Regions from separate parts of the Photobacterium sp. WH24 genome, predicted to be linked through region 1. Evidence: riboswitches for the same ligand, from Rfam matches in the RefSeq annotation. Region 1 holds a riboswitch; each other region holds the start of a gene.
The links. Region 1 has a riboswitch for thiamine pyrophosphate ahead of thiD (bifunctional hydroxymethylpyrimidine kinase/phosphomethylpyrimidine kinase). Riboswitches for the same ligand answer to the same signal wherever they lie in the genome.

Region 1 (10,694 bases):
TTCATTATCCGCAATTGGGTTTATTCAATTGCTGAGCATTCTGCATCTTCAATGCTCAAATTCGAGTTCAGACCAAATTGATCAAGATACTGCACTGCTGTTGGGTAGAAACCGGCATTGATTGCATCTTCAATACTGCTTAAATCAATTTTATATGTTTTCAGGCCAATCTCTGTAAGCTCAGTGGGAAGGCAACTGGATGTATCGCCTTCTTTAAAGCAAACTCCCGATGTTTCCGGAATTTTTGCGCAGCCTGAATCAGTCACAGATCCAACAGCATTGACCAGATCATCACGAGTGCCAAAAGGTGCATTCGCAGGTAAATCTACATTGAGATCTTGCAGTTCTGCCCATGTGTGGTAACCATCAGGTACACCGGTCAGGTTGGTCGTGCTGGCACTATGAATCGTAAAGACTTCGACCTTGCCCTCGACCAAATTTTCAATTGTTTCTTCATCACAGCCGGCCAGGGCCAGTAATGAGCATAAAAGTACTGCTGCTCTTGTCATTTTATTATCCTTTGTCGTATCAGGTTGTTGCCGGGAGAGTATCTTCTACAGATGAGCGGAAATCCACTTCTAATCGCGAAACTGATAGCTGGCTGCCATTTTTACAAGGCGATTGATTTGTTACCTGAATGGATTTAAATGTTACCTGTAAGTTGTCGCTTTTATTAACCGCATCTTGCTAGTACCATAGTGAAATGGCTGTCTAATACATTTCGCCAAACGTCAGAGTCGTTATATATCTCCGAATATCATGATGATTTTGCCGAAAGTTTGTACCATTTTATGTGCCAGCATGATTACTCTGTTGAATGAATCTCTTATCAGTTTGATACAAGCGAGTAATATTTTATGGCGCGCAATAACCACTCATCACACTGATATTTCAACTGCCAGAAATGCCCTGCCGAAACAGTCAATAGCTCCCGCTCCGCTTGAAATAAAATCTCCATCACGAATAGCTGTTTAATTTATGTACAAAAAGTATGCTTTATTAGGCATTGCTGCCAGTTTTACTATCTTTTTTTGAATTAACCACTATTGATATTTTTATCTGTCAGATCTTATGGTTAGGCTAGAAATTGTTTATTTCGCTCATCAAAAAAAGGAACCTAAGATGATAAAAACGTCAGTATTAGCACTTGCATTGTCAGCTGTATTTGCTGCACCTGCGATGGCTATTCCTGCTGCAGACCTGGACCAGCTTGGCCAGGGATTGGATGTGACTTACACCGTTTTGGATAACACTCAGGATGACTGGGTCACTTTCCGCGCTAAAATCGATTTCACAAACCAGAGCAGTAAAACATTGCCAGCGACAGGTTGGTCAATTTACTTCAGCCATATCCGTATGGTTGAAAGTGTCTTAACCGACCAGGTGAAAATCAGCCATGTCAATGGTGATATGTTTAAGATCGAGCCAACCGCAAACTTTGTGCCTCTGGCGCCTGGACAATCGCTTGCCATTGAGTTTGACGCTGCAAACTGGCAGGTAGCAAAAACTGACGTTATGCCGAACTGGTATTTTGTGTCTGAAGATCAGGGACAGAACATCACATCACTGATCACCAGCACCAGTAACCGTGTTAATGGTCTGGTACCCACCAAGCCATCAGAAGAACTCCCATTCGTGGCTGATTTTTCAACGCCACAGCAATGGAAACGTTATGGAAGTGCTGCCATAACCGACTTTTACGATCCTTTTACCGCACAAGACAGATACCAGCGTAATGCTGATCTCAATGTCATCAACAATGCCAGCGGCGTTATTCCTACTCCAGCCGAACTGACGCTTGGCACCGGTAATGTCACACTGGACTCGACCTGGGTTATCGTCTATGGCAATGGTTATGAAGATCAGGCTATGTTCCTGGCTAGTCAGTTAGGTGTAACTGCAGTACCCTGGTCGCCCACGACGCAAAAACGTATCAATATGGGCTGGAGCCAGATCAACATCAATGGCGTGCAAAAATGGGAAGAGGCTTACAGCCTTAACGTCGACGCCGCGAACGAGATCATCACCATAGGGGCGGCGGATGCAGCAGGTGCACTGTATGCTTCCCAGTCTTTATTGCAATTAGTCGACGGTAATAAAGTCCCTGAGGTGCAGATTACTGATGCGCCTCGTTTTGCTTACCGTGGTTTTTCCGTTGATGCCGTCCGAAATTTCCGTACTAAAGATGCGATTATTCAGTTGCTCGATCAAATGGCCGCATTCAAACTGAACAAACTCCATCTGCGTCTGGCTGACGACGAAGGCTGGCGCATAGAAATTGCAGGCCTGCCTGAACTGACAGATGTTGGCGCAACACGCTGCCATGATCCGGAAGAGAAAGCCTGTATTTTACCTTTCCTGGGTGCCGGTCCGGATGGTTCACCTGAATCCAACGGCTATTACACTGCCACGGACTATCAGGACATTCTTAGCCATGCCGCAGCCCTGAATATTGAAGTCGTGCCTGAGATCGACATTCCCGGCCATGCACACGCCGCAATCAAGGCGATGGAAGCCCGCTATGATCACTACGCGGCTCAGGGGAACATGGCAGAAGCGAACAAATACCTCCTGACCGACTTTAACGATACCACTCAGTATCTGTCGGTTCAGATGTTCACAGACAACGCCATCAATGTGTGTATGGAATCGTCTTATAACTTTGTTGATGCAGTGGTTAGCGGCCTCGTCAGCCTGCATCAGGGAGTTCAGCCACTCAAAACGTTCCATTTCGGCGGTGACGAGATTGCAGGAGCATGGATTAACTCCCCGGCCTGTCAGGATTTCATTGCCAATAATACTGATGGAGTCAACAGCGTATCGGATCTGAGCCGTTACTTTGTCGAACGTATTTCTGTGATAACTGCCAACTATGGTCTGGATATGGCTGGCTGGGAAGACGGGCTGATGCACGATGGTCAGGTTTATCCTCGCTCACAAATGGCAAACAACCAGCTTTGGGGTAACGCATGGCAGAATATCTGGGAATGGGGTGTCGCGGATCGCGCATATAATCTGGCCAATAACGACTATAAGGTCGTCTATAACCATGCAACCCACCTGTACTTTGACCACCCGTATGAGCCCGATCCAAACGAGCGCGGCTACTACTGGGCACCACGTTTTACCGACACTCGTAAAACCTTTGGTTTCATGCCTGACGACGTCTTCGCCAATGCTGACTTCACTCGCGCTGGTGCACCAATCACCAAAGCAGAAGTGGTTGCTTCGGCGGGTGTGAAAAAGCTGCTCAAGCCTGAGAATGTTCTGGGCCTTCAGGGATCGCTCTGGGCCGAAACAGTCCGTACCGAAGACCAGTTTGAAGGAATGATCTTCCCTCGCGTGCTGGGTTTGGCTGAACGCGCATGGCACACTGCGACATGGGAAGCTAATGACAACGCAGGCATTGCACTGGATGAAACCGGACGCAACGCCGATTACAACCATTTCGCCAACCTGCTGGGCCAGAAAGTGCTGCCTAAACTGGAGCAAGCTGGTATCGCGTTTAACCTGCCGGTTCCAGGCGGTGTTATTGAGAATGGTGTACTTCAAGCTAATTCGACTTTCCCGGGTCTGACTATTGAGTACTCTACAGATCAAGGCACGAGCTGGCAGTCGTACGACCATCTCAACCCACCCGCTGTCGCGGCAGGTGCCCAACTGAGAACCGTTTCAGGTCAGCGAACCAGCCGGGTAACAACGGTTAACTAAGACCATACAACCGACACACAGAGCTCCTTCGGGAGCTCTGTTTCATTTCAATGCTGACGATCTGGCTCTAATCTTATTCTGACCATACCGCCAGTTCATTACCGCTTGGTTCAGTGAAGTGAAAACGCCTGCCGCCCGGAAAAGAAAAAACAGGTTTCACAATCACCCCACCCGCAGCGATCACAGCCTGTTCGGTGGCTTCTAAATTATCGCTGTAAATAACAATCAGCGCGGCACCTTTCTCAACCTGAGAAGACAATGGCGCGGCATAAAATCCCCCATCCAGCCCCTGTTCTGAAAATGCGGCGTATTCATCACCATAATCCATGAATGACCAGCCAAAAACGCGCTCAAAAAATGCCTTTGTATTGGGTATATGACTGGCTGGAAATTCAACATAGTTGATTTGATGGTGCTTTTTCACTGGCTTTGCTCCTTTATAGCTGATTTCAATATACATAATCTACAACGAAATCTTAGCTGAGTTTGCATCGGTCAACTCGCTTGTCATCAAATTGGTGTAATTCTTTTGCTTTCTGAGAAACAACAAGGTTAGAATGACCAGCGCGAAAAAGTGCTTAAATGTATAGCTTCAGCACATCGCATCAGATTTAGAGATACGTTAGTCGGGGAGCCGTAAGGCTGAGACCACACTGTGGGACCCGTTGAACCTGATCCAGTTAATACTGGCGTAGGGAACTAGCAGAATTGCCTGTCACCTTCTCATCCTGACCAGGATGCTCGCGAAGTGAAATCCGGCGACTGTTCGTCACCCCTGCGTAATCAAGCGAAGATTTTGATAGCAAGGGATGCCGATGAACACGTCCACAATAACCAAACTTTCTCAGTCAGATAATCCTGCACGTACTCCAATTACACTGACCATTGCCGGTTCAGACAGCGGTGGCGGAGCGGGCATTCAGGCAGACATTAAAGCGATTTCAGCAACAGGTGGCTATGCCTGTTCCGTCATTACTGCGCTGACGGCGCAAAATACACTGGGTGTATCCGGCATCTTTCCTGTCAGTCCAGCGTTCGTTGAACAGCAATTGGATGCCGTTTTCAGTGATCTCGACATCCGGGCCGTCAAAATAGGTATGCTGAGCGATGCTGGCATCATTCGGGCAGTCGCAAACAAACTTCGCCAGTACCAGCCTGAATTTATCGTTCTGGATCCTGTCATGGTGGCCACCAGCGGGGATCTTTTACTGGAAGAAGACGCTATCAGCACACTGAAAAATGAACTGATACCTTTAGCCACTCTGATAACCCCCAACCTCCCAGAAGCCGTCACACTCACCCGATCGACAGGCCGGCATATCAACACATCAGCCCTGCAGCATACCGATAAAGAACTGCTTATCGAGCAGCTCAAAACCATCAGCAGCAATGCTGTATTGCTGAAAGGCGGACACTGGGAACAGGACTCATTCAGTACCGATTATTTGATCACAACCAGTGACACCGTCACTATCTCAGCCAAGCGCATCGCGACCCGAAACACCCATGGAACAGGGTGCACTTTATCCGCCGCTATCGCCTCCTACCTCGCACAAGGCTGCCCCCTCTCTGAAGCCGTCCATAAAGGTAAAGAGTACCTAACCCAAGCACTGTGCCATGCCGATCAGCTCAGCATTGGTCAGGGACATGGGCCAGTCCATCACTTCTACGCACTTCATCCGTCAAGGAATAAATGATGAATACAGCGAAGCCCTCACCTGACACTCAGCCTCATTGCCTGGGTGTCAGGGTAAAACAGCTGACATTGTCTTTTTCAGGTCAAACTGCCCCTTTATTCAGTCAGCTGGATTTAACACTTCAGGCCGGAGAATGGCATTGTATTCTTGGGCGGAGTGGCTGCGGTAAAACCACACTACTGCGGCTTCTCGCCGATCTGTTACCTCAAGATGTGGCATGGCAGGGCGAACTCTTCACATCGGATGCCCGGAGTATGAGTGATCGCGTCGCCTATATGGCGCAACAGGATCTGCTGCTGCCCTGGTTAAATGTACTCGATAATGTCTGCTTCAGTTTCAGGCTTAAACAAGGTAAAGCCAGTGAAGCCGTGCAGGAGCGTGCAATCCAGCTTCTCCAGCAGGTCGGGTTAGGTGAAAAGCTGCACGCCCGTCCATCACAACTGTCAGGGGGAATGCGACAACGCGTCGCGCTTGTACGCACCTTAATTCAGGACAAGCCACTGGTTCTAATGGATGAGCCGTTTTCCGCCCTGGACGCCGTGACAAGATATAAACTCCAGGATCTCGCCGCTGAGTTGCTGGCTCAGCGTACTGTGCTGCTTATTACCCATGACCCTCAGGAAGCACTAAGGCTGGGTCATCACCTCTTTTTAATGCAAGGCAAACCGGGCCGGTTAACGCGCTTGTCCGTTCCCGAAGGCACACCGCCGAGAGCAATCAATGCAGAGTTGGCTGTAAAACAACAGGCCATTATCGAGCAACTTTCCGGTCTGGGTGAGCGCTATGTCTAAAGAACTCGCAGAGAAACCTGCTGTAGCAATGATGAATATCCGCCCCTTTTTTCATCATTCCCTGAGCCGTCTGGCAATCAGCTCTGTGTTTCTGATCGGTTTCTGGCAAGGTATTGTCAGCCTGTTTCAGCTTCCCGGCTTTATTCTTCCTGAACCGCTCGCCGTATTTCGCAAATTAATTCAGCGCCATGATGTTCTGCTCAGCCATGCCAGTGTCACTATCAGCGAAATTATCCTGGGGTTAGCTTTCGGGCTTGGCATTGGTCTTGTCTGCGCGCTATTGATGCTTCTTTTTAATCCGGTTAAACGCTGGCTGTTACCTCTGCTGATCGCCAGTCAGGCCATTCCCGTTTTTGCTATCGCCCCTATTCTTATGCTCTGGCTGGGCTATGGCATTGCATCCAAAGTGGTGATGGCGGCCATTATTATTTTCTTTCCGGTTACAACTTGTTGTTACGACGGCTTGCGACACACACCTCAGGGCTACTTAGATCTCGCGAAAACAATGAATGCCACAACATGGCAAATGTTGTGGCATATCAGGCTGCCGGCGGCTCTGCCTGCCCTGGCATCGGGTATACGGGTTGCCGTGGTGGTTGCCCCCATTGGCGCTGTTGTCGGTGAATGGGTTGGCGCCAGCGAAGGACTCGGCTACCTGATGCTGCAAGCCAACGCCCGCATGATGATTGATGAAATGTTTGCCGCCTTGCTGATTTTAGCCGGGCTCTCTGTGTCGCTGTATTTTGCGACAGATTACCTGCTTAAACGCGCTATCCCCTGGCTGCCAGAGAATGGCCAGTCACAATAAATTTCGCATTAGATAAGGAAAAAATTAATGACCAACTTACCTGCCCGAAGTGCAATTGCGCTCGCCATTGCCAGTTTTGCCAGCCAGGCTCAGGCAAAAGAAATGACCTTAATGCTGGACTGGTTTGTCAACCCGAATCACGGCCCTATCATTATTGCGCAAAAAAACGGTTTGTTTGAAGAGCAAGGTTTAAACATTAAGATTCAGGAACCCGCAGACCCTTCCATGCCGGCCAAACTGGTCGCAGCAGGAAAAGTGGATTTGGCGATATCTTACCAAACCAGCCTGACGATTGATGTGGCTGCAGGGCTGCCGCTAATCAGAGCGTCAACGTTAATCGCAACGCCGCTGAACACTTTGATGGTACTTGATAATAACAAGATCAATACCATGGCTGATTTGAAAGGGAAAACGATTGGTATCGCCATTGCCGGTAATGAAGAGGCAACCGTCGGCACTATGCTGAAAACAGCAGGCGTCAACTTCACTGACGTTAAAATCGTTAACGTCGGATGGGCACTTTCCTCATCGCTCGCCTCCGGTAAAGTTGACGCTATATGGGGCGGATTACGCAATTTTGAATCTAACCAGCTGGCACTGGAAGGATATAAAGCCAAATCTTTCTTCCCGGAAGAACATGGTGTACCTCCCTACGACGAACTGGTGGTGGTTGCCAATAAAAACCAGTACAACGCAGAAGATCTGAAAAAGTTTAATCTCGCCATAGAGAAAGCCACACAATATCTCATCAACCACCCTGATAAAGCCTGGAAAACTTTCATTTCCTATTCTCCTGACACACTGAATAACGAGTTAAACAAACTGGCCTGGCGCGATACGTTACCTCGCTTTGCTCTCCGCCCTGCTGCCGTGGATCAGGAGCGCTACAACCAGTTCTCCGCGTTTATGTATAAACACAAAATTATCGACAATGCACCGGCAGCAAAAGACTTTGTGCCCGCCTTTTGATTCAGCCTTTACCCGGACTTATTGACAGGGATGGAATAACAGATGAAATATCAAGATTTAATTCAAGCCTGCCAGGATGACTGGCAAGCATACACTCACCACCACTTCGTGGCACAACTGGCACAAGGGTCGTTAGATTCGGCGGCCTATTTACATTATTTGAAACAGGACTTCCTGTTCCTGAAACATTATGCCCGTGCTTATGCCCTTGCCATTTATAAAGCAACGACACTGGAAGAAATGCGCCGTCCTCTGCCCAGTTTACAGGCGCTTATCGGCAGTGAAATGCATCACCATGTGACCTATTGCCAGCAGTGGGGGTTAACTGAGTCTGACATGGAAGCCGAAGCTGAAGATGTAGGAACAGTGGCCTACACACGGTATGTATTAGACACAGGTATGGCCGGTGATCTTACAGATTTATTTACTGCGCTGGCCCCGTGCGCGATCGGCTATGCCATGATTGGCGAAAGGCTGATACAAGATCCAGACACCCGTATTCAGGACAACCCATACGCCAGCTGGATTCAGTTATATGGTGGCGATAGCTTCCAGCAAGATGTGCAAACCAGTATCCGGCACCTGAACAACCTGCTTGAGCCAGTACCACTGTCAAGTCCTCGAGGCCAGCAACTCATCAACATTTTCCGAACGGCCACCCGGATGGAAATTGCTTTCTGGCAACAAGGTCTGGACGCCGTCTAACTCAGTTTGTGGAAGGGATTGGTATCGATCCCTTTTTCATGCACTCGTGTGAAGGATATTCGGTTTCACGACAATTTCTCTTTTAAATTCAGATTACAAGACGGCTGGATTCACAGATCTGGCCTATCTTGTATACATGCTTTGTTTCCGTGAACACACTATTTGCAGGGCAGCAGCATGGCAGCAGAAAGTAAGCAAGTCGCAGTCATCGGACTAGGCCGGTTTGGTATGGCGCTTTGCTATGAACTCAATCAGCAAGGTGCTGAAGTTCTGGCTATCGACATTAATGAAGATCTCGTGCGTAAAGCCGCTGATCATGTCACTCAAGCTATCGTCGCCGATTGCTCTAATGAAGATACAGTTTCTGAGCTCAAACTGGATGATTACGATATCGCTATGGTGGCTATTGGAGATAACGTTAACGCCAGTATTCTGACGACTCTGATTTTGAAAGAATCTGGCGTTAAGCTGGTTTGGGTCAAAGCGAAAGACAGGTATCACGCAAAAATTCTGCATAAGATTGGCGCAGACCGTGTCGTTATGCCGGAAACAGAAATGGGGCAACGCATTGCCCGTATAATGCTTGATACCCGTATTTTCCATTACCTCGAACTGGGCAGCGGACTGGCCATTGCCGAAGTTGTGGTGCTAACCACTATGATGGGACATCCGCTTTCTTCCCACCCCTGCTGCCAGGGACAACACACTCACCTTTTGGCATTAAAACGAGGACCAGAACTTCGCCCTCAGCCTGAGAAAGACACCAGAATGGAAATCGGCGATATTCTGATCATCGCTGGTCCTGAATCAGAACTCAGCGAATTGTTTAAACGCATATGAAGGGCTTTGCTGGCAAAGGCGGGATATTTCACCTTAAAACACCGCATAAGCAATCACCCTGGTCTGAACCTAGAATAATTATTGTCAGCTTTCTTTCAATCCTGCTGCCTGCCTCGGTATTGCTGACATTACCCCTCTTTTCTCAGACAGGATTAAGTTTTGTCGATGCGCTGTTTACCGCAACGTCAGCCATCAGTGTCACAGGGTTAGGCGTTGTCGATACCGGTACGCATTTCACGCACAGTGGAAAAGTGCTGCTGATGATTCTGATGCAGATCGGGGGACTGGGACAGATGACCTTGTCAGCCGTGTTGCTTTACCTGTTCGGCGCGCGACTCAGTCTCAAACAGCAAGCTGTCACTAAAGGCGCTTTAGGACAAGAAAGCTCGATCAATATTCGTCGTCTGGTCATCCTCATCATACTTTTTACGTTAGTTGCTGAAACGGTAGGAACCCTCATTCTGGCTATCAGATGGGTGCCTGAATTTGGTTGGTCCGAAGGGCTTTTTACTGCTGTATTTCATACCATTTCTGCATTTAACAATGCCGGCTTTTCACTGTTTCCTGACAGCATGACAAGGTATCAGAACGATACCCTGCTTCTGATGACTGTCTCTCTGCTGTTTATCTGTGGTGGCCTGGGTTTCACTGTGGTTGCTGACTTGTTCAGGTGGTCAAAAACACGACATCACAAGCTGCGTTTGCATTCTAAACTCATGCTGGTTGCGACCCCGACTCTGCTTTTGTCCGGTACAATGTTGTTCTGGCTACTTGAAAAGAATAATCCCGCCACACTGGGTCACTTACCAACCGGTTTGCAGTGGATGAATGCATTCTTCCAGTCAGCAACCGCCAGAACAGCCGGATTTAACTCTGTGGACATCTCGCACTTTTCGCAACCAGCACTTTTGGTCATGATGGCCTTGATGTTGATTGGCGCCGGGTCGACATCAACAGGCGGGGGGATCAAAGTATCCACTTTCGTCGTGGCTATAGTGGCGACGATCACCTTTCTGCGTCAGCAGAACAATGTTGTACTGTTTAAACGAACAATTGCCTGGAGCACAGTACTCAAATGCCTGGCGATCATTGTTGTCAGCGGCTTAATACTCATACTTGCCATGTTTTTACTAATGCTGACTGAGAAGGCTTCCTTTGATCGGGTAATGTTTG
Region 2 (10,694 bases), on a different contig from region 1:
GCTGATCGCCAGCGGCAATCAGGGCATGGATGTCTCTCTGGACCGAATTCACCAGTTTGCTGCCCAGATGACGGTTGACCGGACTCAGCTGGCGGTTGAAGCCTTCGAACTCGACTTTATCCGACAGATTATTGCCTTTGGCATCCAGCAGGATACGGATAGGCGTGTGCGGCAGGAAGCGGCCGATGCCGGATTGTTTCGGTGCCTGGGCATCAACCACGTACACCAGCTCCAGCAACAGTGTGCCGGCGGGCAGTGCCTTGTTCTTGAGCAAAGACACCGCAGTGGTGCCGACACCTTCCGACAGCAGCAGATCAATCCCGCCCTGAATCATAGGGTGTTCCCAGCTGATAAAGTGCATGTCTTCACGCGACAGGGCGGTATCGCGGTCAAAGGTAATGGTGCAGCCATCCTGCGGCAAACCCGGGAAACTCGATACCAGCATGTGCTCAGACGGGGTGATAACCAGGGCATTTTCGCCTCTGTCATCCTGATTAAGGCCCACAGTGTCAAACAGCCCCAGCGCGAAGGTCACCAGATTGGTATCGCCGTCTTTGGCGGCAATCTGCTCGACCAGCTCACGGGCGGCATCGCCACCGTTGGAATGGATCTCCAGCAGACGGTCGCGACCCTGTTCCATTTTGCTCTTCAGCTCAGTGTGCATGCGAGCGCTGTCGGCAATCAGCGAGTCCAGCGCCTCAGCGCTATGGTTTTCACTGGCCAGCAGAGTGATCAACTGCGGCTGAATGGCTTCATACACAGCACGGCCTGTCGGGCAGGTTTCTTCAAAGGCATTGAGGCCCTCGTTATACCAGTGCGCCAGCAGCGCTTGCGAGGTGCCCTGCAGGTGCGGCACATGGATCTCGATATCCCTTTGCTGGCCGATGCGGTCCAGACGGCCGATACGTTGTTCCAGCAGATCCGGGTTGTTCGGCAGGTCGAACATTACCAGCTGGTTGGCAAACTGGAAATTGCGGCCTTCAGAGCCGATTTCCGAGCACAGCAGCACCTGCGCGCCGTCTTCTGTCTGAGCGAAGTAAGCAGCCGCTTTGTCGCGGTCGAGAATTGACATGCCTTCGTGGAACACAGTGGCCCGGATGCCTTCTTTTTCGCGCAGTGCCTGCTCCAGATTGAGCGCGGTTTGCGCGCGGGAGCAGATCACCAGCACTTTTTCATTGCGGTTGGCTTTGAGGAAATCCAGCAGCCAGCTCACCCGCGGGTCGAAGTTCCACCAGGTGGCCGATTCGCCTTCAAATTCCTGATAAATATCTTCCGGGTACAGCAGCTTGAGCACTTTTTCTTCTTCGCTGATTTTCCCCATCATCATGCCGGCGACACGCATGGCCGTGCTGTACTGAGACGGCATCGCCAGCGGGTACAGATTGAGGTGACGCTGAGGAAAACCCTGCACCGCTGCACGGGTGTTACGGAACAGCACGCGACCGGTACCGTGGCGGTCCATCAGGTTGTCGACCAGCTCCTGTCGCGCGGCATGCTGGGCGTGTTCGTCGCCCTGCGTGGTCAGTGTGTCCAGCAGCGGGGCAATGTCCTGCTCTGGCAGCAGATTGATCAGTGTCGCGCGGCTGTCGTCGTCCAGTTTTTTGCCGGCCAGCAGGTCTGACACGGCATCGGCGACCGGGGCGTACTGGCGCTCTTCATCGAGAAAGGCATCGTAGTCGTAGAAGCGATCCGGGTCGAGCAGGCGCAGGCGGGCGAAGTGGCTCTGATGGCCCAGCTGATCCGGCGTGGCCGTCAGCAGCAGGCAGCCCGGGGTTTTCTCGGCCAGGGCTTCCACCACCTGGTACTCACGGCTTGGCGCCTCTTCACTCCACACCAGGTGGTGGGCTTCATCGACTACCAGCAGATCCCAGTCGGCGTCCAGCGCCTGTTCGAAACGGCGGCGGCTCTTGCGCAGAAAATCCAGTGAGCACAGCACGTATTGCGCGGTATCAAACGGATTGGCCGCATCGGCAATGGCTTCGACACAGCGCTCTTCATCGAAGATAGAAAAATACAGGTTGAAGCGGCGCATCATCTCAACCAGCCACTGATGCTGCAGGGTTTCCGGCACCAGGATCAGAATACGCTCAGCGCGTCCCGCCAGCACCTGCTGGTGGATGATCATCCCGGCTTCAATGGTTTTACCCAGGCCCACTTCGTCGGCCAGCAGGACACGGGGGGCAAAACGGCGGCCCACTTCATGGGCGATGAACAGCTGGTGCGGGATCAGGCCGGCACGCATCCCGCACAAGCCGCGCAGCGGACTCTTGTGCTGCTGGTGCTGGTTTTTCAGGGCGCGGTAGCGCAGGGCGAAACGGTCCATGCGGTCAATCTGACCGGCGAACAGCTTGTCCTGCGGCTTGTTAAAACGAATCTGGTTGCTGAGGAAGATTTCGCGCAACGATACATTTTCTTCCCCGGTATCGGTACGGGTGCCGACATAGGTCAGCACCCCTTGTTGTTCTTCCACTTGCTCGACCCTGAGCGACCAGCCTTCCTGACTCTCAGTCACATCACCGGCGTTGAACATCACGCGGGTGACAGGGGCATCATGGCGGGCATACACGCGATTCTCTTCGCTGGCGGCAAACATAAGGGTGACAGTACGCGCATCCATGGCGACCACAGTTCCTAACCCTAAATCACTTTCCGTGTCACTGATCCAGCGTTGACCCAAAGCAAATGGCATAGTGGAAAAAACCTTCTAAATATTTGAAATCAAGGAGAATTGGATCCCGGCGACGATGAATAAATCAACTACACTGAAATTAAGTGTAAGCCACAAATGGCGCCGGCAAAAAAGGGGGCTAATGGTACTGCATGATGGGAGCCAGGTCACGGGCTAAGTGATGGACCCATCAAGTGAGAAAATTGTCACAATATTTTCATTTTTTGCGGTCATTAATGAAAAGCGGGTTTAGGCTTATTAATGATAGCCTTTGCCAATGGCTATTTCAGGTGAACAAGGAGACGTCTATGGACGATGCTGATAGGAAAGTCTTTGTACTTGATACCAACATCCTGTTACATGAACCCCTCGCCATCTACTCTTTCAAAGAGCACGACGTAGTGATTCCCATGACGGTCCTGGAAGAACTCGACCGGATCAAAGACAGCAAACGCGACGTTGCCCGCGATGCCCGTGTTGCTATCCGCGCCCTCGAAGATATCTTCCACGATGCCACGCCGGAACAAATCTCAGCCGGGATCCCCCTGACTGAGCAAGGTGATCACAAAGGCCGTATCGCGATTTTCGCCGATTACGAAATCCACGAAACTGTGCATGCCTTTGCCGACAAGGCCGGTGACAACCGTATTCTCAATGGGGTGCTCTACCTCCAGAATCATTATGCGCCGCGCAAGGTGGTGCTGATCACTAAAGACATCAATATGCGCCTGCGTGCCAAAGGCGCCGGGGTGTTTTACGTCGACGATTACCGGTCAGATCAGCTGATTGATGATGTCAGCCTGCTGACCAAAGGGTTCCACCGCTATCCGGCCAGTTTCTGGGAGCGTGTGGGTGAGTGCCATTCTGAAAAACGCGGCCGTTCGACCTTGCATACGCTGCCGCAAGAGCTGTTTGATTCGCCTTTCGTCAACCAGTACCTGATTGATGAAGATACCGATTTCGCTGCCCGGATTCAGAGTCTGGACGGGGAAATGGTCACCCTGAAAGATCTGGGGCATGAGCGCCTGATGCACCGCCAGGCATGGGGTATTCATCCGAAGAACATTTATCAGGGAATGGCGATGGACGCGCTGCTCGATCCTGATATCGATCTGGTGATCCTGACCGGCCCGGCCGGGTGTGGTAAAACGATCCTCGCGATGGCCGCCGCACTGGAGCTGGTGATAGAAAAAGGCATGTACGACAAGATCATTGTCACCCGCAATACCCCGGACATTGCTGAATCTATCGGTTTCCTGCCGGGCACGGAAGAAGAGAAAATGATGCCCTGGCTGGCGGCAGTGACAGACACCATGGAGGCCTTGCATAAGCACGATGTCTGCACTGACGGTTCGATGAAATATATTTTCGAAAAAGCCAATATCCAGTTCAAATCGATTAACTTTATGCGCGGCCGCTCTATCCAGAACGCTTTCGTGTTGCTGGATGAGTGTCAGAACCTGACCGCGTCGCAAATCAAGACCATCATCACCCGCTGTGGTGAGGGCACTAAGCTGGTCTGTTCCGGTAATCTGGCGCAGATCGATTCCACTTACCTGTCGCCTGTGACATCAGGCTTAACCTATATCGTTGAACGATTTAAGAATTTCGAGGGCAGCGCCAACATTTACCTCAATGGTGTGGTGCGCAGCCGTCTGGCGGAATTTGCTGAAGAAAATCTGTAATTCACTGGGCGGGATACGCTGAGCGGATCTTAAGCATTCATCGCCCGAGGTACTTCCTTAATCTTTCATCTTCCGGCTCCCCCAGCACTTGCTGGGTGGGGCCGCATACCCGGATTTCACCCTGCTCGACAAAGGCACAGTGATCGGCAATCTTTAGCGCATCGTCCGGACTGTGGGTGATCATCAGCACAGTGATCCCGGCTTCCTTGGCCAGACTGGCGATCAGATCCAGCATTTCCTGCCGCAGCGCCGGATCCAGTGCGGAAAACGGCTCATCGAGTAACAGCAGAGGGCGGTGTCTGACCAGGCAGCGTGCCACGGCCACCCGCTGTTTCTGGCCGCCGGACAGCTGCTCAGGCAGGCGATCCAGATAATGAGCGATGCCGACCCGCGCTGCCGCATCTTTGACCTGAGCCTGATCAGCGGTGCTGAGGCGCAGCCCGGGATGGATACCCAGAGCAATATTGTCAAACACGCTCAGATGCGGAAACAGGTTGTGATCCTGAAACAGGATCGACAGCGGCCGCTCGGCCGGATTCTGCCTGTCGATCACTTCACCATTGATCCTCAGTTCGCCGCTGTCCGGCTTGAGAAAACCGGCGATCATCGCCAGCAGGGTACTTTTGCCCGCCCCGCTGGGGCCGATCACCGCCAGAATATCTCCCTGCGCGACCGACAAATCAAAGCTGAGCTGCATAGACTCCTGATTATGGTGACGGTAGCAATGGCTCAGTTGAGATAAAGCGAGCATAGGTGAGGTCATAAGTTATCCGTTAGCAGTGCGGTCAGACGAGGGATGTCGGGACAATAACAGGCTTTCCACCACAGTGAAAATACCCAGGCTGAGCAAGAGCAGCAGCAGGGCGGCAACGGCGGCAGCATCCATCTGATAGCTGTCCATCAGCTGGAACAGGTACAGGGGCAGGGTCTGAAAATCCTGGCTGCCGAACAGAGCAATGGCACCCAGATCGCCCAGTGACAACACGAAGCTGATCGCCATCGCCTGGGCCATAGGTTTGCGCAGTGCCCGCCATTCCACCAGATACAGGCGCGACAGGCCGCGCATGCCCAAACTCTGGCACAGCGGGTTGTATTGCTGCGCGAGATGCAGCATTGGCTGGCTCAGGGTTTTGATGACATAAGGCAGTGCCATCAGGGCATTGACGGCCACTACCACCCAGAATGCCGAGGCAAAGACGTCGGTGAATTCGCGCAGCAGCAGAAACAGACCTGTGCTGATCACCAGCCCGGGTGTGACCAGAATAATGGTACCGATCAGCTCCAGCCCGTCGGCAGAGAGGCGGTAGCGCTGCAGCCGCCAGTAACGGCTGGCACAGAGTATGGCGATACCGCTGATCAGTGCCAGCAGGCAGGCCAGCAGCGCGATTTGCAATGAATGGCTGATCGCCTGCCACAGGGCGGGGGTGCTCAGCAGCTGTGGCAGCTGGTCATTGAGCCCGGCGCTCAGTACTGCCAGCATAGGCGGCAGTACCAGCAGCAGTACTAAGCCAATCCAGCATCCGTCCCATACCCTTGCTGTGCGACTGTCGAGATAATTCGGATGCCCCTGGCGAACCCGGCCGCTGAGCGTGGACAGCGGTCTGGCAAAGCGCTGGCCGAGCAGCACCAGCGAGCAACACAGCAGCATCTGCCATAATGCCAGCATGGCACCAGCGGCTAAATCAAAGTCGTATCTCAGCGCCTGATAGATGGCCAGCTCAATCGTGGTGGCTTTCGGGCCGCCGCCCAGCGACATAATCACCGCAAAGCTGGTAAAGCACAGCATGAACACCAGCCCGGCGATCTGAGGCAGTTGCTGACGCAGCCGCGGCCAGGCAACCAGCCGGAACAGTGGCCAGCCTTTCATGCCCAGGTGGGCTGCAAGCTGATGCTGTTCGGCCGGAATACTTTCCAGGCTTTGCAACAGCAACCGGCTCGCCAGCGGCAGGTTGAGAAAGACATGAGCGAGCAGAATGCCGTTCAGACCGTAGATGCTGAACGGCAGGGTCATGTCCAGCCTTGCCAGTGCTTGTGCCAGCAAACCGCTGTTGCCATAGATAGCCAGCAAACCAAACACCGCCACCAGTACCGGCAGCACCACCGTCATGGCAAACAACCTGAGTAATACAGTCCGGCCCGGAAAACGCCGCCGGGACAGGGCGTAAGCAACAGGGATTGCCGGAATCACACTGAGCAGAGTTGATAACAGGGCCTGTTTAAAGCTGAAGACCGTGACATGACGCAGGTAAGGATCCTGCCACAAGCTGAGCGGTTGCAGTTCGGTGGCCTGACTCAGCAGCGCGCTGAGCGCTCCGCCGACCACAAGCAGTATCAGCCCGGCGCTTAACAGGCCGGGCAGGCTGGAACGGGAGAGTAACAAGAGCTGTCCTATTGCACTACAGTTGCATTACTGGGTCAGGGCCGTCTGCCACTCGCGAATCCAGCTTTTACGCTCTTTCGCGACTTCATCGGCGGAAAATTCCAGCGACTTGGCAGGCAAGGTCAGGCTGCTGAACCCTTCAGGCAGCTCCTGGCCGGTGACCGGATACATCCAGTTGCCCGTTGGAATGTGTGACTGGAAGCCCGGCGTCAGGATGAAGTTAAGAAACTGCTCGGCCAGCTCACTGTTGCGGCTGTTTTTGAGCTTAGCGGCAACTTCCACCTGCATATAGTGGCCTTCGCTGAAGTTGGCGGCTTTGTACTTGTCTTCTTGTTCGGCAATCAGGTGGTAGGCCGGTGATGTGGTGTAAGAGAGCACCAGATCGGCTTCGCCGTTGAGGAACATGCTGTAAGCCTCTGACCAGCCTTTGGTCACAGTCACGGTTTTTTTCGCCAGTTGCTGCCAGGCAGTGGCGGCTTGGTCACCATAGACAGATTTCACCCACAGCATCAGACCCTGTCCCGGCGTTGAGGTACGGGGATCCTGGTAAATCATCGTCAGATCGTCGCGCTCAACCAGCGCTTTCAGGCTGTCTGGCGGGTTATTCAGTTTCTTGCTGTCATAAATGAAAGCGAAGTAACCGTAATCGAAAGGGACAAAGGTGTCATCTTGCCAGCCGCCCGGAATAGTGACCGCCGCGGTATCCACCTGGTGAGTGGTCAGCAGCCCGGTTTTTTTGGCTTCCGTCATCAGGTTGTTATCCAGCCCTAACAGCAGGTCGGCTTTGCTGCTTTTGCCTTCCAGACGGACACGGTTGAGGATGGATACACCATCATCCAGGGCGACAAACTGCAGATCGCAGCCGCACTCTTTCTCAAACGCGGTTTCGATGGCCGGACCCGGTCCCCAATCCGCGGTAAAAGAGCTGTAGGTGTAAACCGTCAAGGTCGGTTGAGCGGCGGCGGCAGACGTGGCGGCAGCCAGCAGGGGTAAGGTTAACAGTAAGTGTTTCACAAAGCGCTCCTGAGTTCCTGTAAGACAGGGAATTCCGATTTCTTCAAGGCGCGGGGTTGAGTGAGAGGGAAGGTTTCCGGAAAGGCACGAACCGGGGATAAAGGTGTGCTTTCTTGTCTCTCAGTTTTTCTCAATTCCTCCGCCAGCATGATCTGGTTCAGGTTCAATGGGTCCCGTACGCTGTACGATCTCAGCCCTAAGGCTCCCCATGAGAACGGCTCTCATTGTAAACGTGGCCGACACAGGTTGCCAGCCACAATTGCGGCTGGCTGTGATTCCTGAGCTGCAAGTTAAATTGTCAGGCGAGGCTATTTGATCTCATTGAGCCGCCAGTCGTAATCGTAACTGGGCGATACCAGCGTCACCGGCCGGTTGAGGTAAGTGTTCAGATGCTTTTGCAGCTCAGCCAGAGTACCGAAATCACTCTGATACCAGTCATAAATTGACGACAGACGGACACTCTGGCCGCGCACATCAACCCCTTTTTCGCTGTTGATAAAGCGCTTGGCAGCTTCATCCAGCTGCTCGTTCAGCTTATCGGCCTGCATGACCTCAGGGAGCAGATCCGGGCAGCCCAAGCTGGCACAGTTCACCACATAGTGAATACGCTCGTCCTGCCAGATAGGGCGCAGGATCCTGTGTTCAATATCATTGAGCGACAATTTTTGTCCGCGGATAGTGATCAGTTTTTCATCCCAGGGACCGAAGTTGAATATGCCGCCGAGTTTGGTGATCGAGCTGACCGGATAGTTGTCCAGAATCACTCTGACGGTCAGAGCGTTATACAGATTTACCCAGTAGGCAAATTGTTCATTGCGGTTGTAGCGGCGCGGATCCAGCGCGGTGAGTTCACTCAGATAGCGTGCCAGAGCCGCTTTATCCTGCTGGCTGACCGCGGCATAACGAAAGCGGGTCTGTTTGGGGGCGACCAGCAGATAGTCGTTGAGCAGGCCCTGCCAGAGAGTGTGGTCAATTTTTGCGGTATTGCTGGGGTTGCTGGCTTGCCACAAAGGCCAGAGATCGGCTTTGGGGGCGGCCAGTGCCGTTGAAGACAGGCTGAGCAATGTCATCAGGAGCAAGACGGTCAGGGTTTGGCGTAGCGGATACATGTGAACACCTCTGTAAAAAGATTGATATTCAACAGACCGAAGCAAGAGGGTGTTTCTTTCCGGTGCAGGCGCTTAACAAAACACCCTGCCGGAGCAGGGTGTCTGAGCCAGTCAGCAATGACAGTATAGATCAGGCCAGAAAGGCCGGGATCTTACTTTCATATTCAGCGATTTTATCTTCGTGCTGCAGGGTCAGGCCGATGTTGTCCAGACCGTTCAGCAGGCAGTGGCGGCGGAACTCGTCAATCTCGAAGCTGTAGGACTTGCCGTTGGCGCTGACCGTCATGCTTACCAGATCTACTGTCACTTCGGCGCCCTGGTTGGCGTCGACAAACTGGAAGATCTCATCAACTTCGGCATCTGTCAGGCGCACAGGTACCATCTGGTTGTTGATCGCGTTGCCATAGAAAATATCGGCAAAGCTCGGCGCAATGATGATGTTGATACCGTAATCAGCCAGCGCCCAGGGCGCGTGCTCGCGTGATGAACCACAGCCGAAGTTTTCACGGGCCAGCAGGATACTGGCACCCTGATAGCGCGGGTGGTTCAGAACGAACTCAGGATTAGGCTGTTCGCCGGCGTCATCAAGAAAGCGCCAGTCGTGAAACAGGTGCTTACCGAAACCGGTACGGTTTACTTTCTGCAAAAACTGCTTTGGAATGATGGCGTCAGTGTCGACGTTCGCGGCATCCAGCGGCACCACCAGTCCTGTGTGTTGTTTGATTCCTGCCATGGTTGTTCCCTCTTAAATTAGGCGGTGGCGACGGTGGCTTTGTCCAGCTCGCGGATGTCGACGAAGTGGCCGGCACAGGCAGCAGCGGCGGCCATCGCCGGGCTGACCAGATGGGTGCGGCCATCGCGGCCCTGACGGCCTTCAAAGTTACGGTTACTGGTCGAAGCGCAGCGCTCACCCGGACCTAAGCGATCGTTGTTCATCGCCAGACACATAGAGCAGCCAGGCAGGCGCCATTCAAAACCGGCTTCGATGAAGATCTTGTCCAGCCCTTCCTGCTCGGCCTGTGCTTTGACCTGCTCAGAACCGGGAACCACCAGCGCCTGCACATTGGGGGCCACTTTGCGGCCTTTGGCGACAGCGGCGGCCGCTCGCATATCTTCAATACGTGAGTTGGTGCAAGAACCGATGAAGACTTTATCAATCGGGAAATCCGCCAGTTTTTTACCCGCTTCCAGCCCCATGTAAGCCAGTGCTTTGGCGGCAGAAGAGCGCTCAACGGCATCGCTGAAGCTGTCTGGTGCCGGAATCGGCTCATCAATGGCAATTACCTGACCCGGGTTGGTGCCCCAGGTGACCTGTGGTTTGATGTCTTTGGCATCCAGGGTCACTACGTGGTCGAACTGTGCACCGGGATCGGATTTCATTGTCTGCCAGTATGCAACGGCAGCTTCAAAGTCGGCGCCGGTCGGGGCAAAGTTACGGCCCTGGATGTAATCAAAGGTGGTCTGATCCGGTGCGATCAGGCCCGCTTTGGCACCCAGCTCAATCGCCATGTTACAGACCGTCATCCGGCCTTCCATGCTGAGATCCGTGATAGCTTCGCCACAGAATTCCACTACATAGCCGGTACCGCCGGCGGCTGTGGTTTTGCCGATGATCGCCAGAATGATGTCTTTGGCTGTGATGCCAGGGGCCACTTTGCCTCTGACTTCAATTTTCATGGTTTTGGCGCGGGCTTGTTTCAGGGTCTGGGTGGCCAGAACGTGCTCAACCTCAGACGTACCGATACCGAAGGCCAGCGCGCCGAACGCCCCATGGGTGGCGGTGTGGGAATCGCCACACACGATAGTCATGCCCGGCAGGGTAATACCCAGCTCAGGCC
Region 3 (10,694 bases), on a different contig from region 1:
GCTGGTTTGCCTCCATGTCCTGCTGCAGGAATGCAGCGTGACCCGGGCAGCCCAGCGTTTATTTCTCAGCCAGTCGGCGGTGAGCAAAAGCCTGGCCAGGCTGCGCGAGCAATTCGATGACGCACTGTTTGTCCGCAGTGCCCACGGCCTGCTGCCCACCCCGCGCGCCAAAGTGCTGCAGCCGGTGCTGGAAAAACTGCTTCAGGATATTGAAAACCTGACCGAACCGACTGAGTTTGTACCGCAAAACAGCCACCGCCACTTCAAAATGTCGCTGGTAGAGAGTGCCTATCCGCTGTTAATGCCGCGTTTTCTCGGCGAAATCTTCAGTCAGGGACCCAACATACTGCTCGATACCCATGCCTGGGAGCCGGACACCTTCGACAAGATGCTGCGCGGGGAAATCGACTTCGGCATTACCGGCAAGGATCTCAATCCACACGACGCCCAGCTCACCCTGATGCCGCCCAAAGGGATCATTTTTCAGGAACTTCACCGCGATACCCAGCGCTGTATTGTTCGCCCCGGCCACCCAGTGCTGGCGCTGGTTGAGCAGGGCGAGTGGACTCAGGCCAATTATCTGCTGCAGCGCCATATTCAGGTGCGCTGCGGGCGCGATGACCGCTGGCTGCTGGATTACAAGCTGGCGGAACAAGGCTTGCAGCGCGACATCGCCATGTATGTGCCAGACTTTAATAGTGCCGCCAGCTTGTGTACCCATACGGATCTGATTTTTACGGCGCCGAGCCATTTTGCCGACTATGTCGCCGCTCAGCTCAACCTGGTGGTGCTGCCGCTGCCCACACCGCTGCCGGCAATGGCCTACACCCTGTTCTGGCCACAACATCAAGAGAATGATCCTGGCCATTGCTGGTTACGCCAGATAATCATTAACGGATGCCGCGAATTGTCCAGTCGATAATTGCAGCCTCTCATTAAAAGCGCTACCGTTACCGGATCGGCCTGCTGCTGCCGTCAGGGTGACCAAGGGGCAGGTTTAGAGCATCCCCATTCGGATGACAACAACAGAAAGGAATATAGACAGATGCAATCAGTGATCTCACAACGCGTGGCACAGATTCGCCAGTGGCTGGAAGCGGAACAACTTGACGCCCTGGTGATTCCGCATGAAGACGAATACCTGGGCGAATACATTCCCGAACACAACGAGCGCCTGTTATGGGCCACCGGATTTACCGGTTCTGCCGGCGCAGCGGTGATCGGCCGTGACACAGCGGCCATGTTCGTCGATGGCCGCTATGTGGTTCAGGTTCGCAAGCAAGTGCCGGGCGATGTGTTTGAATACCGTCATCTGATCGAAGAGCCACCAATGCACTGGGTGCAGGAGCATTTGCCGGCCGGCAGTAAAATCGCAGTTGATCCCCGGCTGCACAGCGGTGCCTGGCTGGCACGCGTCCAGCAACATCTCGACAAAGATCAGCAGCTGGTGCTGATCAGCAGTAATCCGATCGACGACCTGTGGCACGACCGTCCGGCCCCGACTCTGTCCGATGCCAGACTGATGGGCCTGGATTTTGTCGGCCAGAGCAGCCAGGACAAACGTGCCGGCATTGCGACCAGCCTGCAGAAACAAAAAGCCGATGCCGTACTGCTGACCCAGCTCGACAGCATCGCCTGGCTGCTCAACGTGCGCGGCAGCGATGTGCATTGCCTGCCGGTACTGCTGTCAGCAGCGATTGTGCATCAGGATGCCAGCGTCGATTTCTTTATCGATCAGGCCCGCCTGCCTGCTGAGTTTGCGGCGCATGTTGGTGAAGGTGTCCGCGTTCAGGCCCCTGAAACCCTGAAAAATAGCCTGACAGCCCTGAGCGGCAAGCGGGTGCTGCTTGATCCGGCCACCAGCAATGCCTGGGCCGGGCAGACACTGCGCGACGCCGGCGCGGTTATTATCGAAGGGGCTGATCCCTGTATGCTGCCAAAAGCCGCGAAAAACCCCACCGAAGTGGCCGGTATGAAAGCCAGTCACATCCGCGATGGTGTCGCCGTGTCCAGATTCCTGGCCTGGGTCGACCGTCAGGTGGCGGCCGGCAACCTGCTGGACGAAGCAACACTGGCCGATCAGTTGTGGCAGTTCCGCATCCAGGATCCGAGCTGCACTGACGTCAGCTTTGACACCATTTCCGCGGCCGGCGGCAACGCGGCCATGTGTCACTACAACCACAACAACCAGCCTGAGCCGGGCGTCCTGCAAATGGACAATGTCTATCTGGTCGATTCAGGCGGTCAGTACCCCGACGGCACCACAGATATCACCCGCACCATTGCCATTGGCAATCCTGATGCCGAAGTGAAGCAAACCTTCACTCTGGTTCTGAAGGGTCATATTGCTCTGTCGACCGCCCGCTTTCCCCGCGGCACAACAGGATCTCAGCTCGATGCCCTGGCGCGCCAGCACCTGTGGGCCCATGGCTTTGATTTCGACCACGGTACCGGCCACGGTGTCGGCCATTTCCTGAACGTGCATGAAGGGCCGCAGCGTATTTCAAAAGCACCGAATCCGACCGCCCTGCTGCCGGGTATGGTGCTGTCCAACGAACCGGGTTACTACCGTGCCGATGCTTTTGGTATCCGTATCGAAAACCTGGAGCTGGTGATAGAAGTGGCAACCGAGGGCGACATGACAGTACTGGGCTTCGAGTCGCTGACCCGTGCCCCGATTGACCGCCGCCTGGTGGATCTCAGCTTGATGACAGAGACAGAGCTCGACTGGCTGAACCGTTACCATCAAACCGTGTTCGATGTCATCAGCCCTTCTCTGCAGGGTGAGGATCTGAGCTGGCTGCAGCAAGCCACGGCACCGCTCAGTCGTTAACACTGAAATCTATTGATCTTCACACTCTCAGCCCGGCCATGTATGCGCTGGGCTTTTTTATCACTGTCAGGCTCACACTTCAGTTAATCAAACACATAAAAGCCAGAACACTAGTAACAACCACCACTATTGATTGTTTTCACAACATAATAATGCCGTTAGCATCCCCAATGAAATTATACTCACTAGAATTCATAAGGTTATGCTATGAAAAAATATGTTCTCTATGCGTTAGGCTGCTTATCTTTTGCCGCCTTCGCCAATACTAATCCGCACCTGGAAAGCTATACCAAATCGGTCAGCCAGACATTAAGCAAAGGCCAGCGTGTCAACTTTACCGTTAACTTTTCCCTGCCGCCTGCTGACCGACGCCATCTGGTCACGCTGGGTTTTGATAACAATCAACCCAGCGCTATGGACTGTACAATCAGTATTTACAATGCCGCCAGCCAGAGACTGCATTATCTCGACTGTCGTCCGGGCTGGGGAGAATTACATTTTGATACGCCAAACGAGTATTATCAGAATGGCTACCGCGCCGTTATTTCCCTCTATAACGCCAACTTCAGTAAGCCGAGCCAGCGCTTCGAAGGTAACTTCCGCTTTAACTTTGGCGAAAGCAGCAGCATAGACAATGATCGCCTGCCTACCTGGTGGAAAAAAACCTATGAGGTTGTCGGGCTGGATGCCTATACCGACTACGATGGTGACGGCTTCACTCTGATGCAGGAATATTTCGGCAACAGTAAACCCAACGATGCCGCCAGCTTCCCGGATCACGATCCGGTGATCGATTTTGATGAGACACTGACCGCAGGCACCTCAATCTATGCCAGTTTTGGCACGCCTGTGACCAAATGGCTGGAAATTACGCCCTACAACAATAAAAAAGTGAAGTCACTGGAATTGATCGTAGATACCACAGCCAATGCGCGTAATCAGTCTGTCGTGGCCTTCTTCTACAACGAGAACAATGAACGTATTTATCCCAGTTACCTGAAATATCCATCCGGGAATTTGTCTGTCTTTTTTGACCAGCCGGTTGAAGTGCAGAAGTTGAAAGTGGAGCTGACTGCCCGTCATTACTCCTCCAATATCACCGCCCGCTATGACGCCAAAGTCAATGCTGTCTTTACCGAATAAGTAACGTAAAAAATCAGGCTGATATCATTCATCAGCCTGATTTTGTCATCAACACAAACCCGAGTGCCGACTTAGAGCGGCAGTCCGGAATAGGCGTGATGCCAGTCTTTCCACACCACCTCAAAACCGTGCTGTTTCACTGCATCGGCAACATCAGCCACGGCACGCTCATCACTGATAGCAAACTGCTCCAGCTCAGGTTCATCATCGGCATAGCCGCCAGGCTGGGTTTTGGAGCCCGCCGACATACTGGTGATCCCTAGTGGCAACACATTATCGCGAAAATGCGGCGACTCCCGGGTCGACATGGACAACTCGACTTCAGGATTAAACAGCCGGTAGGCACAAATCAGCTGCACCAGCTGGCGGTCGCTCATCACAGACTTCGGCTCCAGCCCCCCCGTGCAGGGGCGCAGGCGCGGAAAGGAAATCGAATAACGGCTCTGCCAGTAAGTGCGTTCGAGATAATCCAGATGACTGGCGGTAAAAAAGCAATCTGTGCGCCACTCCTCCAGGCCAATCAGGGCACCAATACCGATTTTGTCGATCCCGGCGCGTGCCAGCCGATCCGGCGTTGCCAACCTGTATTCAAAATCCATTTTATTGCCGCGCAGATGATGCTTGGCGTACGTCGGAGCACTGTAAGTTTCCTGATACACCATGACCGCATCCAGCCCCAGGGTTTTCAGCTCAGCATACTCGTGCTGATCCAGCGGCTGGACTTCCATCGACAGATAACTGAAGTGGCGTTTAATCGCCGGCACACATTCGCGGAAATAGGCCATGCCGACCTTGCGCTCGTGCTCACCGGTGACCAACAGCACATTATCGAAGTTTAATGCCTTGATCGCTGCACATTCCCGCTCAATCTCGTCAAGATTTAACGTCCGTCGCTTGATCTTGTTTTCCATGGTAAAACCGCAATAGGTGCAGCTGTTGGCACAGAGGTTCGACAGGTACAAAGGGACATAAAACCCGATTGTCCGGCCAAAACGCTGCCGCGTCAGCGCGGCAGACTGCTGCGCCATCTGCTCGAGATACGGTTCCGCCGCAGGCGAAATCAGTGCTTTGAAATCTTCCAGATCGCGCTTTCGTCTACTGAGTGCCCGCTCGACATCTGCAGCTGTTTTACTGTAAATCGACATCCGGACATCATCCCAGTCCAGCTGCCGCCATACATCCACATAACTCATGGCGTCTCCTTACGCGCTGGCGTCTAAAAACGCAGTTAACGGGCTGGACGCCACGGCATGGCTGACTTTACCGGCCAGGCCGGCTTCGTACGCCATCCGGCCGCTCTCCACTGCCAGTTTAAAGGCCAGCCCCATCGCAACCGGATCCGCCGCTGCCGCAATCGCCGTATTCACCAGCACAGCATCTGCACCGCGTTCCATGGCTTCAGCCGCATGTGAAGGGGCGCCGATCCCGGCATCTACAATCACAGGCACCCGGGCCTGATCGATAATGATGTCGAGAAAATCACGCGATGCCAGTCCTTTATTTGAACCTATCGGTGCGCCAAGAGGCATCACAGCTGCACAGCCCACTTCCTCCAGCCGCTTACACAACACAGGGTCAGCATGGCAGTAGGGCAGCACAATGAAGCCTTGTTTGACGAGCGCTTCGGCTGCCGCCAGCGTTTCAATAGGATCCGGCATCAGGTATTTCGGGTCTGGATGGATTTCCAGTTTCAGCCAGTTTGTTCCCAAAGCTTCACGGGCCAGCTGCGCGGCAAAGATCGCTTCTTTCGCATTCTTGGCCCCCGAGGTATTCGGCAGCAGGTTGACCCCCGCTTCGCGCAGCGGGGAAAGAATGTCGTCATCACGGTTATCAATATCCACCCGTTTCAGTGCCATGGTCACCAGCTCAGAACCGGATGCTAGAATTGACTGTGCCATTATGTCCCGGCCGGCATATTTGCCCGTACCGGTAAAAAGTCGGGATGAAAAGGTTTTATCGGCAATGGTCAGCATGTCAGCCTCCTGCTATCGCTTGAAACAAGGCGATTTCATCGCCGTCATTGAGCCGCTGATCGGCCCAGAACTCGCGGCCCAAAATGGCCTGATTGAGTGCAACGGCCGTCGCATCCAGCGGCATGGTCAGTTGCTCCAGCAACTGTTGCAGCGAGCTTTCCGCCGCCAGCTGCATGGCTTTATCGTTCACCAGAACGGTTATTGTGGTCATAAAGATTCCTTACTGCATACAGGACATTGAGGGTTGGCTGGCAAGGTAAACTGCTGCCATTGCAGGCTGAGGCCGTCGAACTGGCGGAACTGGCGGACACAGAGATCACCGCTGTCGGTGATGGCTTTCACCGCCTGCAGCGCCTGAAAGGTTCCCATAATGCCGACAACAGGCCCGGCAATACCTGTCTCACTGCAATTTTGCGGTGCTTGCATTTCCCCCTGAGGAAATAAGCAGTGGTAGCAAGGCCCCTGCTGTGCGCGAAAATCAAAGCTCATCAGCTGTCCCTGCCAGCGAATCGCCGCGGCAGAGATCAGCCGCTTGCCGTGTTCAAAGCAGGCCTGATTAATGGCATGCCGGCTGACAAAGTTATCGGTGCAATCAAGCACCACATCAGCCAGACTGATTTCCATCGCCAGTTGCAGCTTGACCAGTCTGGCCGTCACTGCGCGGGCACGGATCAGCGGATTGAGCGCTTTGACCTGCGCCACGGCGGCCTGCGCTTTGCTCTCACCCTGATTATCATCACGGTAGATAATCTGGCGCTGGAGGTTAGAACGCTCGACACGATCGCCATCGGCAATCACCAGACTGCCAACGCCCGCCGCCGCCAGATATAAGGCCGCCGGCGCACCAAGCCCACCTGCACCGATAATCAGCACTCTGGCTTGTTGCAGGGCCTGCTGGCCCTGCTCTCCGATTTCCGGTAGCTGTACCTGGCGCTGATAGCGCAAAAAAGACTCGTCTGTCAGCATGACTACCTCACCAGCTTGTCAGCAAATGCCGCCAGTGCCTGCTCGGTATCCTCAGCGGCTGTAACGGCACGCACCACTGCCACACAGGACACGCCTGTCTGCCAGACATCCGCAACATTGGTGAGATCAATACCACCAATGGCAACGGTCGGGTAACGGCCAGCCACAGTATTCAGGTGCTCTTTTAACTGGGCGACACCCTGTGGCGGAGTCGGCATGTCTTTGGTTGGGGTCGGGAAAATATGGCCGATCGCCACATAGCTGGGTGCCAGTGCCAGACCGCGTTGCAGCTCAGCTGCTGTTCGGGTTGACACCCCCAGCCGGATATCTGCCTGGCGCAGCGCATCAAGATCCGCGATATCCAGATCTTCCTGCCCCAAATGCACACCATAAGCACCGTGCCTGAGCGCCAGCTGCCAGTAGTCGTTAATAAACACCTGGGCGTTGTGCTCCCGGCCCAGACGAATCGCTTCAATAATCTGCGCTTCCAGCTCAGGATGGGCCGGATCTTTGATCCGCAGCTGAACGGTTTTCACCCCCAGTGGCAGCAACCTGGCAATCCAGCGGACATGGTCAACAACAGGATAGAGCGGCCCGATGCCGCCCTCCATAACAGGAAATGACGCTTGCATCACATCACTCATGCCTGCTCTTCCTCATGGCTTTTTGCCTGATGGTAGAGCTCGCTGCCCTTGTCACGAAACTCCTCCGCTTTCTGGCGCATCCCTTCCAGCGGATCATCAAGCATTTGAATCACCTGGGCGTCTTCTTGCGCTTTAGCGTAGTCCCGCACTTCCTGAGAGATCTTCATGGAACAGAATTTCGGTCCGCACATTGAGCAGAAGTGGGCTACTTTGCCCGATTCCTGTGGCAAGGTTTCATCATGGAAAGCCCGCGCGGTATCCGGGTCCAGCCCCAGGTTGAATTGATCTTCCCAGCGGAATTCGAAACGGGCTTTGGACAGGGCATTATCACGCACCTGTGCGCCCGGATGTCCTTTGGCCAGATCAGCGGCGTGGGCACACAGCTTGTAGGTGATCAGACCGGTTTTAACATCGTCTTTGTTCGGCAGGCCAAGGTGTTCCTTGGGGGTGACATAGCACAGCATGGCGCAGCCAAACCAGCCAATCATCGCCGCACCTATACCTGAGGTAATGTGATCATAGCCAGGGGCAATGTCCGTCGTCAGTGGGCCTAATGTATAAAAAGGCGCTTCATGGCAGTGCTTGAGCTGTTCATCCATGTTTTCTTTGATCAGGTGCATAGGCACATGCCCCGGCCCTTCGATCATCACCTGGACATCGTACTCCCAGGCTACCTTAGTCAACTCACCTAAAGTCCGCAGCTCACTGAACTGGGCTTCATCATTGGCATCAGCGACCGAGCCGGGACGCAACCCGTCACCCAGCGATAGGGAGATATCGTATTGGGCACAGATTTCGCAAATCTCGCGAAAATGCTCATACAGAAAACTTTCTTTGTGGTGCGCCAGGCACCATTTCGCCATGATAGAACCACCGCGAGAAACAATCCCGGTTACCCGCTTGGCGGTCATAGGGACAAAGCGCAGCAGCACACCGGCGTGGATGGTAAAATAGTCAACGCCCTGCTCCGCTTGCTCCAGCAAGGTGTCTCGAAAGACTTCCCAGGTCAGGTTCTCAGCAACACCGTTCACCTTCTCCAGCGCCTGATACATAGGGACAGTCCCGATGGGCACCGGGCTGTTGCGGATGATCCATTCGCGGGTTTCATGAATATTTCGGCCCGTCGACAAATCCATCACGGTATCGCCGCCCCAGCGGGTCGACCACACCAGTTTTTCCACTTCTTCTTCAATTGAAGAGCTCACGGCCGAGTTACCAATATTGGCATTCACTTTCACCAGGAAGTTGCGGCCAATGATCATCGGCTCGGATTCCGGGTGGTTGATGTTCGACGGAATAATCGCGCGGCCTTCAGCCACTTCCCTGCGCACAAACTCGGCTGTGATGTCTTTGGGCAGATTGGCACCGAAGCTGTGTCCCGGGTGCTGCTGGTTTAGCACCTCATCACGGTATTGAGCGCGGCCCATGTTTTCCCGGATCGCGATATATTCCATTTCCGGGGTGATAATGCCCTGCCGGGCATAGTGCATCTGAGTCACACACTGGCCAGCTTGAGCACGGCGTACACGGGCTCGGTGAGCAAAACGTAGATCTTCAAGTGTATCGTCGGCCAGACGCTCTTTGGTATAGGCAGAGCTCAGTTCATCAAGCAGTTCGGTATCGCCGCGCTCCTCGATCCAGCTTTCACGCAGTTTTGGCAACCCGTTATAGATATCAATAGATTGGTCAGGATCGGTATAAAAGCCTGAAGTGTCATAAACTCGAATCGGTTCATTAGGCTCAAAGATAGGGTTGTTCTTATCGCCACCGACCAGGGAATCGGCCTGAGCGATTTCACGCATACCAACACGGATATCATCCCGGCTGCCGGTGACATAGACTTTCCGTGAATTAGGGTAGGCTTGGGTGGTGAGTGAATCAATGAATTGTTTCGCTTCCAGTCTCGCTTGTTTGCGACTCGACATAGCAATTTCCTTTTTCAAAGTTAGGGAAGTTGCTTGACGGATGGGCGCGTAAACAAGAGGCGGACACATGTAGGGCGTGTCGCATCGTCTGATACAGCAGCAGTACAAATATGGTACAGCTAGGCAGATGATTTACTCTTGTTCCCTTCGCAGATACTAATCTGATCAGGTTCAACGGATCCCGCAATGCGGTCTCAGCCAGTTGGCACTCCGACAAGTTTCAGTCAAAGAGTATAAGGAAGCATCACCCTCTCAGCAAGTCGTCTTTTTCATCCCCACATCACTACAGCGTTTTCTGCTGGCAGATCAGCACATCACACTTCAGGTGTTGCGCCAGTTCATAACGTAAATCACCCAGCCAATGTATTCCGGGTTTGTAGTTACCCGTGATCACTAAATCGACTTTGATCGTCTTCCCCAGCGCAATCAGATGTTTGGCAACATCACCATCGGCCAGATGGATAGCCGCAATCGGATGCGGTGAGTGTTTTGCCAGAGCGGACAACTGAGCCATTCTTTTCAGCTCCTGCTCGTTATGCGCCTCGTCGAGTTGTAAATCGATATCCAGAAAGCTGACATTCCCTACACCAGGTTCTACATATGCCAGATGCAGATCCGCATTATTTTGCTCTGCAATCACGCCTGCTTTTGCAACCAACTGTTTTACATTCAAATCATCAGGGTTGATTGCCAGTAAAATGGTATGGTACATACCCATAATCACCTCTACTCCTGCTAGGATTAGTGCACAATGTAAACCTTCACGTGAAAAAGCAAGTCACTCTGTGGCAGCAGGATTTACTCATGCCTTTTTCACAATAGCATGTAATGACTTTGTCACCATCAGGGCTTTCTATGAACCAACTGATTATTCTGGGCTATGTTGCTATGGGCGGGGCGCTCGGGGCCTGTTCACGCTACCTGATTGCCGAACTCTCTGTGATTTTATTAGGCAAGGGATTTCCGTACGGGACACTGGCCGTCAACATCACAGGCTCTTTGATTATGGGTATGCTGAGCTCAGCACTTAACCAGGGCATGATAGAAGCTACACCTTGGCGCCCATTGATTGGCATCGGTATGCTGGGTGCTTTAACAACTTTTTCCACATTTTCGATGGATAACCTGATACTGCTCCAGCAAGGCGCCTATATCAAAGCTGGCTTAAATATTATGCTGAACTTATCTCTGAGCCTATTTGCTTGCTTCG

Region 2: it holds a riboswitch for thiamine pyrophosphate, as region 1 does, so the genes downstream of both, thiB (thiamine ABC transporter substrate binding subunit) here and thiD (bifunctional hydroxymethylpyrimidine kinase/phosphomethylpyrimidine kinase) in region 1, are expected to answer to the same signal.
Region 3: it holds a riboswitch for thiamine pyrophosphate, as region 1 does, so the genes downstream of both, thiC (phosphomethylpyrimidine synthase ThiC) here and thiD (bifunctional hydroxymethylpyrimidine kinase/phosphomethylpyrimidine kinase) in region 1, are expected to answer to the same signal.

What each region holds. Positions count from the first base shown of each region.
Region 1 covers NZ_JAGSOZ010000010.1:35,755-46,448, forward strand. Annotated here, with positions in the region: gene KCG43_RS13195 (hypothetical protein) at 21-509, opposite strand; gene KCG43_RS13200 (family 20 glycosylhydrolase) at 1,123-3,711, shown strand; gene KCG43_RS13205 (VOC family protein) at 3,785-4,135, opposite strand; TPP riboswitch at 4,329-4,426, shown strand; gene thiD (bifunctional hydroxymethylpyrimidine kinase/phosphomethylpyrimidine kinase) at 4,527-5,408, shown strand; gene KCG43_RS13215 (ABC transporter ATP-binding protein) at 5,408-6,199, shown strand; partial or broken gene KCG43_RS13220 (ABC transporter permease) at 6,261-7,007, shown strand; gene KCG43_RS13225 (ABC transporter substrate-binding protein) at 7,035-7,976, shown strand; gene tenA (thiaminase II) at 8,019-8,681, shown strand; gene KCG43_RS13235 (TrkA family potassium uptake protein) at 8,859-9,521, shown strand; gene KCG43_RS13240 (TrkH family potassium uptake protein) at 9,518-10,694, shown strand, end outside.
Region 2 covers NZ_JAGSOZ010000002.1:267,980-278,673, reverse strand. Annotated here, with positions in the region: gene rapA (RNA polymerase-associated protein RapA) at 1-2,689, opposite strand, end outside; gene KCG43_RS04495 (PhoH family protein) at 2,977-4,353, shown strand; gene thiQ (thiamine ABC transporter ATP-binding protein) at 4,391-5,116, opposite strand; gene thiP (thiamine/thiamine pyrophosphate ABC transporter permease ThiP) at 5,120-6,733, opposite strand; gene thiB (thiamine ABC transporter substrate binding subunit) at 6,761-7,747, opposite strand; TPP riboswitch at 7,864-7,966, opposite strand; gene KCG43_RS04475 (DUF547 domain-containing protein) at 8,056-8,835, opposite strand; gene leuD (3-isopropylmalate dehydratase small subunit) at 8,987-9,589, opposite strand; gene leuC (3-isopropylmalate dehydratase large subunit) at 9,607-10,694, opposite strand, start outside.
Region 3 covers NZ_JAGSOZ010000014.1:91,065-101,758, forward strand. Annotated here, with positions in the region: gene KCG43_RS16515 (LysR substrate-binding domain-containing protein) at 1-922, shown strand, start outside; gene KCG43_RS16520 (aminopeptidase P family protein) at 1,046-2,833, shown strand; gene KCG43_RS16525 (hypothetical protein) at 3,041-3,976, shown strand; gene thiH (2-iminoacetate synthase ThiH) at 4,048-5,169, opposite strand; gene KCG43_RS16535 (thiazole synthase) at 5,179-5,949, opposite strand; gene thiS (sulfur carrier protein ThiS) at 5,951-6,160, opposite strand; gene KCG43_RS16545 (HesA/MoeB/ThiF family protein) at 6,157-6,915, opposite strand; gene thiE (thiamine phosphate synthase) at 6,918-7,559, opposite strand; gene thiC (phosphomethylpyrimidine synthase ThiC) at 7,556-9,484, opposite strand; TPP riboswitch at 9,610-9,707, opposite strand; gene KCG43_RS16560 (universal stress protein) at 9,768-10,196, opposite strand; gene crcB (fluoride efflux transporter CrcB) at 10,340-10,694, shown strand, end outside.